Regions from separate parts of the Sphingomonas sp. TX0543 genome, predicted to be linked through region 2. Evidence: predicted binding sites of a transcription regulator. Region 2 holds the regulator's gene; each other region holds the start of a gene.
The links. The regulator LexA, encoded in region 2, represses DNA repair genes until DNA is damaged. The targets are predictions, from matches to a motif close to GTTCCNCNCTTGTTCT.

Region 1: ACM61V_RS16925 (PA0069 family radical SAM protein) is a predicted target of LexA. The motif match lies at 1,967-1,982, and genes of this name have one in related genera.
Region 3: ACM61V_RS05210 (S24 family peptidase) is a predicted target of LexA. The motif match lies at 941-956, and genes of this name have one in related genera.
Region 4: ACM61V_RS17355 (transcriptional regulator) is a predicted target of LexA. The motif match lies at 1,331-1,346, and genes of this name have one in related genera.

The regions. Positions count from the first base shown of each region.
Region 1 covers NZ_JBLZUS010000002.1:3,393,970-3,397,413, reverse strand. Annotated here, with positions in the region: gene ACM61V_RS16930 (M20 metallopeptidase family protein) at 1-828, opposite strand, end outside; gene ACM61V_RS16925 (PA0069 family radical SAM protein) at 881-1,957, opposite strand; gene ACM61V_RS16920 (DUF2971 domain-containing protein) at 2,234-3,007, shown strand; gene ACM61V_RS16915 (DUF2842 domain-containing protein) at 3,331-3,444, opposite strand, start outside.
Region 2 covers NZ_JBLZUS010000002.1:2,889,481-2,892,924, reverse strand. Annotated here, with positions in the region: partial or broken gene ACM61V_RS14505 (ComEC/Rec2 family competence protein) at 1-1,824, shown strand, start outside; gene lexA (transcriptional repressor LexA) at 1,901-2,575, opposite strand; gene ACM61V_RS14495 (molybdopterin molybdotransferase MoeA) at 2,632-3,444, opposite strand, start outside.
Region 3 covers NZ_JBLZUS010000002.1:941,010-944,453, forward strand. Annotated here, with positions in the region: gene ACM61V_RS05200 (competence/damage-inducible protein A) at 1-424, shown strand, start outside; gene ACM61V_RS05205 (hypothetical protein) at 432-746, opposite strand; gene ACM61V_RS05210 (S24 family peptidase) at 1,006-1,629, shown strand; gene ACM61V_RS05215 (hypothetical protein) at 1,821-1,997, opposite strand; gene ACM61V_RS05220 (hypothetical protein) at 2,113-2,325, shown strand; gene ACM61V_RS05225 (autotransporter assembly complex protein TamA) at 2,380-3,444, shown strand, end outside.
Region 4 covers NZ_JBLZUS010000002.1:3,488,374-3,491,817, forward strand. Annotated here, with positions in the region: gene ACM61V_RS17345 (hypothetical protein) at 1-125, opposite strand, end outside; gene ACM61V_RS17350 (AlpA family transcriptional regulator) at 512-751, opposite strand; gene ACM61V_RS17355 (transcriptional regulator) at 797-1,258, opposite strand; gene ACM61V_RS17360 (hypothetical protein) at 1,609-1,953, shown strand; gene traL (type IV conjugative transfer system protein TraL) at 1,981-2,268, shown strand; gene ACM61V_RS17370 (type IV conjugative transfer system protein TraE) at 2,279-2,851, shown strand; gene ACM61V_RS17375 (type-F conjugative transfer system secretin TraK) at 2,851-3,444, shown strand, end outside.

The DNA of each region.
Region 1 (3,444 bases), 500 kb from region 2:
TTCCGACAGCGTGCGCAGCGTGCCCATCAGCTTCACCTCGTCGGGAATGATGTTGTGCGACGAGCCGGCATGGATCTGGGTGATCGTCAACACCGCCGGATCGCTCACCGGCACGCGCCTGGCGATGAACATCTGGAGCGCCGAGACGATCTCGCACGCCACCGGGATCGGATCGATGCAATCATGCGGCATCGCGGCATGCCCGCCCTTGCCGCGCACCACCGCGTGGACTGTGTCCGTCGAGGCGAGCAGCGGCCCGTCGCGCCCCACAAATACGCCCGCCGGCGCGTTGGGCGAGATGTGGAGCGCGAAAGCGGCATCGGGCCGCGCGATGTCGAGCAGGCCATCCTCGATCATGTGCCGCGCCCCGTGATGCCCTTCCTCGCCGGGCTGGAACATGAAGACGATCGTTCCCGCCAGTTCGTCCCTGCGCGCGCACAAGGCTCTGGTCGCTCCCACCAGCATCGCGCTGTGCGCGTCATGGCCGCAGGCGTGCATCGCGCCGGGGATGGTGGAGGCGAAATCCAGCCCGGTCTCCTCGGTCATCGGCAGCGCATCCATATCACCGCGCAGCAGGACAGTGCGGGTGTTGCTCCCCTCGCCGGCGCGCCCGCCGCGCAGGATCGCGACGAAGCCGGTGGTCGAGCTGCTGTCGTGGATTTCCAGCGGCAGGCCGGCGAGCGCGGCTTTCAGCTTGCTGGTGGTGCGCGGGCAATCGTTGCCGATTTCCGGCTCGGCATGGATCGCGCGGCGCAGCGCGATGACGTCCGCCAGTTCTCCGGCGCCGATCGCGGTCCAGTCGGTGCGGCGGTCGATGGTCGAGGTCATGGGGATGCTCCTTTGCGGTCGATCCTAAGCCTCACGCACCGGGTCGGTCCAGCTAGAACAATTCGCCTTGCGGCCCCGCCGGCGGGCGGAACAGGTCGGTGCGCAATTGCATCTTTTCGCCGTTGCGCTCGATCCCGTGGCGCCGCCGCGCGATCAGGAATCGCGCCCGCAGCAGATCGCCCCACGGGCCTTGCCCGCGCATCCGCGTAAAGAACCCCGGGTCATTATCCCTTCCGCCTCCGCGCATCGACTGGATGATCGACATCACCTTGCCCGCGCGCTCCGGGAAATGCTCGTCCAGCCACGCGCGAAACAGCGGGGCGACCTCCCACGGCAGCCTGACCGGGATGAAGGACACGCCGCGCGCGCCGGCCTCCGCCGCCCGCGCCACGATCGCCTCCACCTCGTCATCCGTGATCGCCGGGATCACCGGCGCCATGTTCACATATGTCGGGATACCGGCGTCCGCGAGCCGTCGCACCGCCGTGAGCCGGCGCTCGGGATGCGGCGCGCGCGGCTCGATCGTCATCGCGATGCGCGGCACGAGCGAGGTGATCGATACGGCCACCGCCACCAGCCCCTTCGCCGCCATCGGCGCCAGCAGATCGATGTCGCGCACCACGCGATCGGACTTGGTGGTGATGACGAGCGGATGATCACATGCCGCCAGCACCTCGATCACCTGCCGCGTGATCCGCCACTCGCGCTCGATCGGCTGATAGGGATCGGTGTTCGTTCCCATCGCGATCGGCTGGCAGACGTAGCTTTTCTTCCCCAGCTCCTCGCGCAGCAATGGCGCGGCATCGGGCTTGGCGAACAGTTTCGTCTCGAAATCGAGGCCGGGGGACAGATCGTGAAAGGCATGGCTCGGCCGCGCGAAGCAGTAGATGCAGCCATGCTCGCAGCCATTGAATGGGTTAATGGAACGATCGAAAGGTACATCGGGCGACTTGTTGTAGCTGATGATCGTCTTGGGCTTTGCAATCGTGACTGTCGTCCTAAGCCGGGATGGCTCACCGTCGACTCCGTGTTGCGCGTCGAGCCAATCGCCATCAGCCTCGCGATCGGGCAGGTTGAAGCGCCTGCTCGTTGTATTCCCGGTTGCGCCTCTGCCAGCGATCTTGAACATAGCGGGAGTAGAACATAAAAAGAACAAATGCTCAAGCGCGTCAAACCGGCGACGGCGGCATTCGCCCAGTTGTTGCCTTTCCTACTGTTTCGCTGTGATCCCGTAAGCGCCGTTGCGACCAGCGGCATCTTCCGCCTATCATAGAGCTATGGATGACAATCGACCCGCATGGGATCAGCGGATTGCGGACCGGCTGAATGGAGCGGTCGTGCTCGTCGGGTTGACTACGGGTACGAGAACTGCGGTCGCGTGCGGACGATTTTGAGGCTCGGATGAATGTCTGACTTGGAGACCACACCCGAGGTTCCAAAGTTACTTTATAAGTATCGTGCGCCAGACATGGACAAGCTCCGGCACATCTTGATCGGTGACGAGCTATGGGCCTCCAATCCGACCGACTTCAACGATCCGTTCGACTGTTTTCCCTTCATCGATAAACGCGGAACATACGGTGAGGCGAAAAACTGGATCAACGTTCGACAAGAACGCGGTGCCGCACAAGTGGGTCGCAACAACCGCCGCGCCTTCGCTCGGAAGATCGCCAAGGATGGCGTCGCAGCGATCAGCGAGAAGAGCACGGCCGAACTTTGGAAGGAATCGATCGCAGGTTTCGGCGTCGTGTCGTTCGCGGAGTCCTGCCAAAACATCCTTATGTGGAGCCATTACGCCCGCGATCACTCGGGCGTCTGCCTCGAATTTGCCACCGCTCACGTCCCATTCAATGGCGCAGGTAAGGTCGTCTATGATGCGAAAAGGCCGGTGTTCCGGCCGTTAGACAGAGATCGAACTGACCTTATGGAACGCATCCTCCTTCGCAAGGCAGATTTTTGGGAATACGAGCAGGAATGGCGCTGTATCCAGATTAAGGAGGGCCCCGGCAAGATGCCGTTCCCGGCTGCGGCGTTGACCACGGTCATCTTGGGAGCCGCCGCAAAGCCTGATTTTGTCGAAAACCTCGAATCTCTTGTAGCCCAACGCAAGATTCCCGTTCCCATCAAGAGGGTCGAGTTCGATCCGGAATTCTTCAAGGTTCATTTGAGACACGGCTGATCGAAGCTGAGGAGCCAAACCATCATTTGGCATCCGCGGCTATGACAGCTTTTCTCGTTTTACTCCTGATACTTGGGCGTCCACTCTCCACCCAAATCCGGACATTCCACTACTACACAACCGTGTGTGCACGCTCGCAGCCGCGATAGGGGTTGATCGAGCGATCGAAGGCGCGGGGGATGATCGCCGAGCCAGTCTCCGTCAGCCTGCGTCTGCGGCAGGTTAGTCGGCGGCTTTCGTCGTTTCGCGTAGCACTGCGTATCGCGCGGGATTTGCGCCGGGGCTGTTCCGTCGCCTCGGCGCATCAGGATAAAATATGAGCATCAACGCCAGCGGCCGATTTCCATCCAGCGCAGCAGCGGCTTCAACGGCGCGATCCAGATGATGCCGGTGACGAGATAGAAGGGCAGCTGCAGCGCCCAATGCCATCGCCCGAC
Region 2 (3,444 bases):
TTGGCGCTCGGGATGATGCTGATCTGGTGGCGGGCGGAGCGCGCCGCGGCGCCGGTGCTGCCGCGCGCAATGGTCGTGCGGTTCGAAGCGCGGGTCCAGCCGTTGCCAGCGCGCGAACTGACCCGGCTTACGATGACGCCGACCCGCTGGCTGGATCGCGCGCCGGATACCGCGCCAACCCGTATCCGCATCAATCTCGCCGAGGCGGACGTGCCCGAAGCGATCGCGCCCGGTGCGGTGGTGTCGATGCGCGCGCGGCTGTTGCCGCCAGCGCCGCCGGCGGTGCCGGGTGCCTATGATTTTCAGCGTGTCGCGTGGTTCGATGGTCTCGGCGCCACCGGGCGCGGGTTCGCGCCGGTGACTGTCCTGTCGGGCGGCGATGCGCGGCAGGGGCTGCGCGTTCGCCTGTCCAGCCACATCCACGCGCAACTTGACGGGAGTGCGGGCGGCATCGCGGCCGCTCTCGCCACCGGGGATATCGGCGCGATCAGCGATGCCGACGCGGAGGCGATGCGGCGCTCCGGGCTGGCGCATCTCCTCTCGGTCAGCGGCCTCCATATCACGGCGGCGGTCGGCATCGCGATGTTGCTCGCCACGCGCCTGCTCGCCCTGAGTAGCCGCCTCGCGTTGACCGGACGGGTGCCGCTGCTGGCGGGCGTGGTGGGGGCGGGCGCCGCGATCGGCTACACATTATTGACCGGCAGCGAGGTGCCGACGATCCGCAGTTGTATCGCTGCGCTCCTGATCCTGGGCGCGCTGGCGCTCGGCCGCGAGGCGGTGACGCTGCGGCTGGTTGCGGCGGGCGCGTTCGTCGTGACACTGTTCTGGCCTGAGTCTCTGGTCGGGCCAAGCTTCCAGTTATCTTTCGCGGCGGTGACGACGATCGTCGCCCTGCACGAGCATCCCATGGCCCGGCGCTGGTTCATGAAGCGGGACGAGGGCTGGATCGCGCGGATATTGCGCGATGGCGGATCGCTGCTCCTCACCGGCCTGATGATCGAATTCGCGCTGATGCCCATCGCGGTGTATCACTTTCATCGCGCGGGGATTTACGGCGCTTTCGCGAACATCGTCGCGATCCCGCTCACCACCTTCGTTGTGATGCCGCTGGAGGCGCTGGCGCTGCTGTTCGACGCGATCGGGGTCGGGGGCCCGCTGTGGTGGCTGACCGGAAAGGCGCTCGCGTTGTTGCTGTGGATCGCGCGAACGACGGCCGCCGCGCCAGGCTCGGTGACGGCGTTGCCCGCAATGCCGGGGGCGGCCTATGCGCTGATGGCGGTCGGCGGATTGTGGCTGGCATTGTGGCGGACGCGATGGCGGCGGCTCGGCTTCATCCCGCTAACTCTCGGTGCGGGCTGGGCGCTGGCAACGCCGGCACCGGACCTGCTTGTTACCGGTGACGGACGGCATGTGGCGATCCGCACCGCGCGCGGCGATCTGGCGATACTGCGCGACCGCACCGGGGACTATGTGCGCGGGATGCTGGCGGAGAATGCCGGCGCGGAGGATGATCCCCTGCCGCTGTCGGAGCAGCCGGATGCCGCCTGCAGTCGGGATGCCTGCATGATCACAAGGATGGCAGGCGGCCGGCGATGGCGCATCCTTGCGACGCGCAGCGGATATCTGCCGGCGTGGGCGCAGATGGTGGCGGCGTGTCGCGCGGCCGATATCGTCGTCAGCGACCGTCGCCTGCCGCGCGCCTGCACGCCGCAATGGTTGCTATTGGATCGCCCGATGCTGGAGAAAACCGGCGGCATCGCCATCAGCCTTGCAAGCGGAAGGATCGCGACGGTTCACGTTGCGGGCGATCGGCATCCGTGGGTCATTGCCGCCAGGACACTAACCTCCGCCGGCGCCTACCCGCGAAAGCCGGAGCGTCGTGCCAGCGAGCGCGATCGCCTCAATCGTAGCGACGCAACAGTCCCGCAAGCTTGCCCTGCACCCGCACCTGCGCCGGCGAATAACGCTGCGGATCGTAGCTCCGGTTGGCCGGATCAAGCCGGACCATCGCCCCCTCGCGGCGGAAATATTTGAGCGTCGCCTCATTGTCGTCGATCAGCGCGACGACGATCTCGCCGTCACGCGCGGTCTCGGTGCGGCGGATCAGCGCGTAATCGCCATCGAAAATACCCGCCTCGACCATGGAATCGCCCGCCACCTCGAGCGCGAAATGCTCGCCTGCCCCCAGCAGTGCCGCGGGAACCGGCAGCGATGACGAACCCTCGAACGCCTCGATCGGCATGCCCGCCGCGATCCTGCCGTGGAGCGGAATTTCGATCACATCATTCGCTGGTTGCGGAAGCGCGCGCTTCGCCGGCTGGGCCTGATCCGCGGACGGCTGACGCTGCGCCGCCTCGATCCGTTCAGGCATCTTCACCACTTCGAGCGCGCGCGCGCGGTTGGGCAGGCGGCGCAGAAAGCCACGTTCCTCAAGCGCGCTGATAAGCCGATGGACGCCAGACTTGGATTTCAGCTCCAGTGCATCCTTCATCTCCTCGAACGACGGAGAAACGCCGGTTTCGGCGAGGCGATCATGGATGAAACAGATCAACTCATGCTGTTTCTTCGTAAGCATCGCGATCCTCCGCAGGCGAACAGACGCGGAACCTTTACGGAACAAGCGAGGAGAGGTCAAGCGATCGGCAGGATTTCCGCCGATTCGCCAATTGCCGCGGGCGGAGCATATGGCTCACGCAGGATCAGGCAGGTCGCGCGCGCCAGCGTCGCGAGCATCGAGCTGTCCTGAATCGCGGCGGTGTAAAGCAGGCCACCGCGCAGTTCCGCACGTAGATAGTCCGTGCGCTCGTTATTGGCCGGCAGGGGCTCGCCGAGCGTCGCGCGCGTGGTTTGCGGCAACGGATCGCGCGCGCCCGCGATCGCCGCCGCGAGCGGGCGCACGAAAAGCATGCCGGTGACGAAGGCCGACACCGGGTTACCCGGTAGGCCGACGACCACGCAGTCGTCGCGACGCCCAGCCATCATCGGCTTGCCGGGCCGCAGTGCGATCCGCCAGAAATCGATCGCTGTGCCGGCCGCCTCCAGGGCGGGTCGGACAAGATCGTGATCGCCCACCGATGCGCCGCCGGTGGTGACGAGCATGTCCGCCCGGACATTGGCGAACGCTTCGGTAAGAACATCGAGCCGATCGGGGAGGATGCCGAGATCGACGAACTCGACCGGCAGATCCGCAAGCATCGCACGAAGCATCAACCGGTTCGATTCCGGCAGGCCAGTGCCCCCGCCGCTGCCCGGCTCGACCAGTTCGTCTCCGGTGGCGGCCAGCGCGATGCGTATGCGGCGACTGACTGTCACGGTGCGTGCGCCGCCGGTCGCGATCAGCGCAAGGCGCGCGGGGGTCAGCCGGTCGCCGGTGGTGGCGAGCACATCGCTCGCGTGAAAATCGAGGCCGCGCGCGCGGACATTCCGCGTGCGGTAGCGCGGCCC
Region 3 (3,444 bases), 1.9 Mb from region 2:
TGGCGGCATTACCGATGCACGCCTGCGTATGGCGCGCGTGCCGGAGGGGGCGGACCTCATCGAGAATCGCATGTCGGGCGCGCCCGGCATCCGCTGCGGCAATATCTTTATCATGGCCGGGGTTCCCAGCATCACGGCCGGGATGCTCGACGCCCTGACGGGCACGCTGCAAGGTGGCCGCCCGGTAGTGAGCGGTACGCTCGGTTGCTGGGTGGCCGAGAGCGAGGTCGCGGAGCTGCTCGGCCGGATCGAGCGCAGCCATGCGGGCGTCGCGATCGGCAGCTACCCCTTCTTCCGTGAGGGCAGGACCGGCGCCAATTTCGTGGTCCGCTCGCCGGATTCGGCGCAGGTCGATCGCTGCATCGCCGATCTGGCCGAGGCGCTTGCCGCGGTCGGGCGCGAATCGGTGCCCGGCGGAATCTGAGCGGCGGTCAACTCTCCGCCACGGTAAGCGCCTCCAGCCGGAAGCTGGTGCGGGCTGGCGCCCGGTGCACTGACGCCACCGCGATATCGGCGACCAGATGCCCCAGGATCGGCAGCGTGTCTTCCCTCAGACCCGCCAGCCATTGGTCCAGCGCCGCACTCGTCGGCGCGCCACCGGCGATCTCGTGGCGCATGCCGGAGAAGGTCGCGCTGTGCCACTCCGTCGCGTGACTATCGGTAAAGGCGATGCTCGCGCCGCTCCGTCCGGCCGAGTTGCTCAGCGCCCGTTCCAGCAGGGCGACCACGCCCGGCCCCCGCTTCACTGGCTGCTCGCGATGAATGCGTCGACCCGCGCTGAAACACCCGGACCAGGCGTGCGCCCCAGCCTTAAGTCGCCCACCAGACGCGGATCGCGGACAGCGCGTCGGCCGAACGTGGTTGGCGCCATGCCGGTGCGGCGCAAATAGCGATCGATTTTGGCCAGTAGCGACATATCGTTCTCGACTCCCGATTCTCTGTTCCTTTTTTGTTCTCTCATGATTTCCAACTTGTCCAGGAAATTTCCTGCGACTAATGTCGGGAATGAGCAAAAACCCACGCGAAGCGCTGGTGCGACTTGCCGAGGCACGCGGCACAAGCCTCGCTGCGTTATCGACGATGCTCGGGCGCAACGTCGCCTATCTCCAGCAGTTCGTCGGGCGCGGCTCACCGAAGCGGCTGGCGGAAGATGATCGTCGCACGCTCGCCGCCTTTTTCGGCGTGGAGGAGAGCGTTCTCGGCGGCACGGCGGCGGGCGCGGCAATGATCGAGGTGCCATGGATCGCAGTGTCGGCGGCGGCCGGCGCGGGGGCGGATCCCGGCAGTGAGCGCCGCCTGCGCCCCGAGCGCTTCTCGCCGGAAACGCTTATGGCAGTCGGCATCGCTCCGCGCACCGCCTCGATCATTACCGCGCGGGGCGATTCGATGGCGCCGACGATCCTGGATGGTGACCGGCTGGTGGTGGACGGCGGCGACCGCAACGTGGGGCGAACCGGCGCGATCCTCGTGTTGCGCCGGGACGGCGACCTGCTCGTCAAACGGGTTATCGCCCAGCAGGGGATGCTCACGCTGATGAGCGACAATCCAGCCTATGCGCCTGTCACTGTTTCGGCCGAGGCGGTGCAGCCGATCGGGCGGGTCAAGCTCTTGTTGCGGATGCCGCAATAAGACGCTCGATAGTCACAATGGCGCCGTCTTGCTTGAGCGCTGATCGCGCGGCATTTGTTCCGGCACAAGACCCGCAACGAGCCGTCTTCCACGCAGCTCTTAATGATCGTCGCGCTTCAGATCGGCGCCGCGATTGGTTGGTTCCGGTGGTGAAGATGCGCTGGGTACCGCACTGCGGCGCCCGCGGTCGCCTAGCCGCGATCCCTCAGCCACAGCGCGATCGACACGCCGATCCCAATTGTCAGCCCGATCAGCAACCCAATCGTTGGCTGACCTGCGGCGAAGCCGAGGATCGCGCCGCCGAGCACGCCGCTGGCGATCAGGAAGCCGCCGGCGGCGGAAGGGCGTGCGGGTTTTTCGGCTGGCATGGCTCGCGCCTTGGCATGTCGCGCGTCACGATGCCAGTGCCCGGATCGCTAAACGCTTTGGAAAGGCTCTTTCCGAACGGAGTCTTAGGCGGCGCGCGCGCAATGGGAGCGCCGCATGGAAAACTTCCCTTATGTAGCCGGGCGTACGACGCTCGCCGATGCCGAGGCGCTGCTCGTCACCCATGGCCGCGCCGCTGCCGACGAGGCCGCCGCGCGCGCCGATCGCAGCAGGGATATCGGCAATCACATCCACTTCTGTCACTGGCGCCAGATCGAGCGGCTGGTTGAGCTGCTCGCGGCTGACCGCGTGGTGGGCACGATTCACTAGGGCCTAGCGGCGACACCATTGTCGCGCGGCGGGATCGCGCGCTATCAGGCTGAGATGGTTCGGCGAGGCGCCGCATTACTGGTCGCGATCCTCGCCGTGCCGCCCGCCGCGGCACAGCAACGAACACCCATGCCCGAAACGCTTTCGGTCACGCCGCCTGTCGGCGCGAGCGACATGCTCGATCCGAACGCACCGCTTTCACCGATGCCCGATATTGGCGTGGCGTGGCCCGATCTCGCCAAGGCGCCGGCAGATACCGCGCCCGAGGCGGCAAACGTTGTTGCCGAAACGCGCTACGCTTATCGCATCGAGGGGATCGATAACGTTGCGTCCTCCTTGCTGCGGCAGCGCTTCGCCGAACTTTCGGTGCTCGATCAGCATGACGGGGAGCCGGCCAATGCCGCCCAGCTCGATCGGCGCGCGCGGGAGGACGCCACGTTGCTTGTCGCGCTCCTGCGCGGCGAGGGCTATTATGACGCGCGCGTTCAAACCAGCGTGGATGCCGGCGCCGGCAAGCCGGTGGTGGTGCTGTCCGCCACACCGGGCCAGCTTTATCGCCTCGCTACCGTGACGATCGATGGGATGGCGGCGGCGGGCGACAGGTCGGCCGCGCTTACTGATGCGTTCGGCGTCAAGCAGAACGATCCCGTCAACGCCGACGCGATCGCCGCGGCACAGGCGCGGTTGACCGAACAGGCCGGCAAACAGGGTTTCCCGTTCGCCAAGATCGGCGATCCCGAGGTTACCGTTGATCGCACTGCGCGCACCGCGACGCTCGATCTGAAAGTCGATCCCGGCCGCGCGCGCAGATTCGGGCGCTTCCGGGTCAACGCGAACAATCGCGTGTTCGACGCCAAGCATGTGCAGGAGATCGCGCGCTTCCAGCCCGGCGAGCAATATTACGCCCCCGGCCTCGATGATCTGAAGCGCGCGCTGATCCAGACAAGCCTGGTTTCCAGTGCCGTAGTGAAGCCGGTGCCGGGCGCCGCGCCCGATATCGTCGATGTGGATGTCACGCTTCAGCCAGCTCCACCTCGCACGATCGCGGGCGAACTCGGCTATGGCACCGGTGAGGGGGCGCGCGCGGAGGTAAGCTGGACGCATCGCAACTTCTTCCCC
Region 4 (3,444 bases), 600 kb from region 2:
ATTGTGCGATCAATCGTGCATCGGCATCCATGATCGTCGCGCCTGTCCTGCAGAGCAAGAAGCACCGGCAGAATATCCCGTTCGAAGTCGGTCGCGACTCGAAGGAGACGGCGAAGGTCGAGCACGGGGTAGACGTAGGCACCGTACGCTTCCAGTCTGGTGGCGGGCGTCGAACTTCACCAAGGCCGAAAAAAAATGCCTGAATGAGACCGCGTTCGCCTTCCGGCGCGGAGCTGCTGGCCGATGCCTCGACATCACCGGCATAGGCCGCTTAAAATCCAATCCAGAGAAGGACGAGGCGGACATCATGGTCTTCATCCTCAGCTTCGGCTTGTCGAAGCCAAGATAGCGCACGGTGCACGCGAAGCCCCAAAGGCTTCTGGAAGCCGTCCCGCGGCGAACGCTGCTTCTCCTTCAGAGCTTCGGGATGAGGAGTATTGCCCAGCGGATATCGATAAACCATGCGCGCAGCCTAGCGCGAGGAATTCTGACGGAATAGACCACGGCGTGATCAGTTTGGAATTCGCGATACGGCGCGGATCCACTCATCAATTTCCGCTTCAACCCAAACTGCGCATTTGGGCCCCAGCGATCGTGACTTGGGGAAACGCCCTTCGCTCATCCGCTGATAGATGGCCGAACGACGCAGCCCGACGCGGGCCATCACTTCCGGCAGTCGAAGAAGTCGGGCCGGCGACACAGTTTCCGCCGACGGCAGGCAGGGCGTTTCATCTTGAGCTGAATGCGACATTGCTGATCTCGATTGTAAAGTTCGGTCCCCTCCGAACTCCTAGGCCTACCGTGAGAGCGACATGGCGATGTCGCGATTGGCGAAATCATCGATGTGCTTGGCAAGCATTCGCGCCACCAGCTGCGCCGTTCCGCGCGCCCACCGAGGCCGCAGATCCTCAATCCGACGTCCCAGAGTCCGCTGCAGATGGACAGGCAGGCTGGTGAAGAACTCTTCGAGAAATTCGCCCATCTCGCCATGCATCCACTCGCAAGCGAGATCTTCCTGCCCGGCAAGAGCGAGGATCATGCTGGCTCGCGGGTGAGCTCCACAGGCGGCAAGCACACGAGCTGCCTCGTCGAGCCCGATGGGCCGCTCACCACGCGCAACGCGAAGCAGGGTCTCGCGATGCATCCCGCTTTCATTGGCAATCCTGTGGCGTGGTTTGCCGGCAGCATCGATCGCATGGGCAAGTACGCGAGCCAGGCTTTCATTGGCGGGTCTGGCGGCGGCGGTTGGATGGTGCATGGTTGTCTCCTCGTTTCTTCAATGGTGCGACTCGCAGGCATATCGCGAAGCATCCCATGTAGGAAAATGAAAAGAACATAGGTGGAACATCTCGTTTAGAGGCGAATCGGTTCCTCTATCCGAGTCGTCGCCGAATCGCGGCTAGCGTGACGGTAGTCACCGACACATAAAGACTGATTTAGCGCCATTATCGTCGGTTTTGATCGTCGGGCAGGAAAAGATGTGTCCGCATCTGTCCGCCTCCAGCGGAGATCAGATCACAACTCTTTCCTACAAACATTTCCTAGATGCATGTGGAACACACAGCGAACGCAAGGACGCTGTGACCACCCCTCCAACCGGAGCTTCACATGCAGTCACTCACCCTCCCCCGGCGCGTCGGCGTCACGGGTCTCGGCCCAAAGCACCTTGGCAATGCCCTCAACATTGCCATCCCGTTCGCAGTCGCGGCGCTTGCGGCAAGCGCCGCCTATGCCGGCGCTGACACGACCTTCACCCCTGCCCTCACCAAGTTCACCGACTTTCTCGAAGGTTCGGGCGGCAAGATCATCACGGTTCTCAGCCTCGCTGGCGGCCTGATCGGTCTGGCATCCGGGCGCTTTTCGCTCGGCCAGGTCGCCGTTCCGGTGGGCGTCGGCATCGGTGTCGGCACCGGTGTTCCGATCGTCACCTCGGTCGTGACAGCGGTCATCTGAACGGTCGGACGAGAAGGCGGCGTCGCCATGGCAGACCCTTACATCATTCCCCGGCGCCTCGATGACCCGGAGCTTATCGGCTTCTGGACCATCGACGAGTTCGCGGGAATGCTGGCCCCCTTCACCTGGGGGATCCTCACCCAGCATATCTTTATCGGTATCATAGTCGCCTTCGGCGCCTGGTTCGCATTGCGAAAGGCAAAAGCAGGACGCGCCAGCTCCTGGGTAGCCCATGCCGCATATTGGTATCTGCCTGCAGGATTTCTGGGCCTCAAGGCAACGCCGCCTTCTCACTGCCGACTGCTTGCCGGTTGAGGGGAAGCCCATGTTTTCCGACATATCACACGAACGTCAGCAATCGCTGCTGCGCCAGCGGAACCTGTTCGCGCTTACCAGTGCCGGTCTCGGCCTCGCACTGGTCGTAGCAGGGAGCCTTGCCGCCACCCGCGACCGCGAGGTCGTGCTGGTGCCGACTGTTTCCAAAGGGCTCACGGTGAGCAGCGCCGGGGTCGAGGCCGACTATCTCGAGCTTGTCACTCGTGATGCCGCCCTTGTCCTCCTCAATCGCAGTCCGGAAGGCCTCGATTACTGGATGAACGAGATCCTGAAGCTGGCAGATCCCGCAAGCTATGGGCAGCTCAAAGCTGAGCTCGTGCGGATTGTCGAGGAACAGCGCGGTTCGGACGTTACCCAGGCATTCGTGATCCGGTCGATGAGCGTCGATCCCAAGGGTCTGACCTCGGATGTGACCGGCACTCTCAAGACATTCGTCGGCGCGCAGGTGATTGCGAGCGACGAGCGCCGCTTCCGCTTCAGCTGGACCTACCGCGGCCTGCGCCTGGCGCTGGCAGGGTTCGCGCAGCTCCCCCCACAGGACAAATCGAAGGAGGCCCAGTGATGGCTTACCGAAAAGATGCCCACGCTCGGGTCCGATTTCTGAGTGCGGCAGCACTGCTCACAGCAGTAGCATCCCCCGCTCATGCCGCCGACCAGTTCAAGCAAGCGGCCGATGGTGCCGGGATCGAGTGCAGCGTTTCGGCGCGGGAACTGACCCGCTTTGCGCTGGTCGACGACCAGTTCGCCAGCGTCTCGAAGATCTCGACCGGGACGCCCTACAACGACTTTGCGGTGACCAACGAGCCGGTGCGCGGGGATATCTACGTGTCCGTGCCGGAAACCTACGCCGCCCGGGCAATCAGCTTCTTCGCCACCACGAAAAAGGGCTTCGTCTACAAGGTCGCGTGCCGGGTTGAGCAAATTCCGGCGACCCAGGTCTTCGTCACAAACCCCGCGATCGCGAAGAACCAAGCGGCGGACTGGGAAAGCCAGACCCCGATCGAGACCAGCGCCGTCAGGCTCATTCAGGCCATGGCCAACGACCGGACTGTCGATGGCTTCGAGGTCCGCCAGTCGACCGCTATGCCTGCCCGGGTCGGCGATCTCGAAGTCCAGCTCATCGCTGATTATCGCGGCACCAGTCTCACCGGAAAG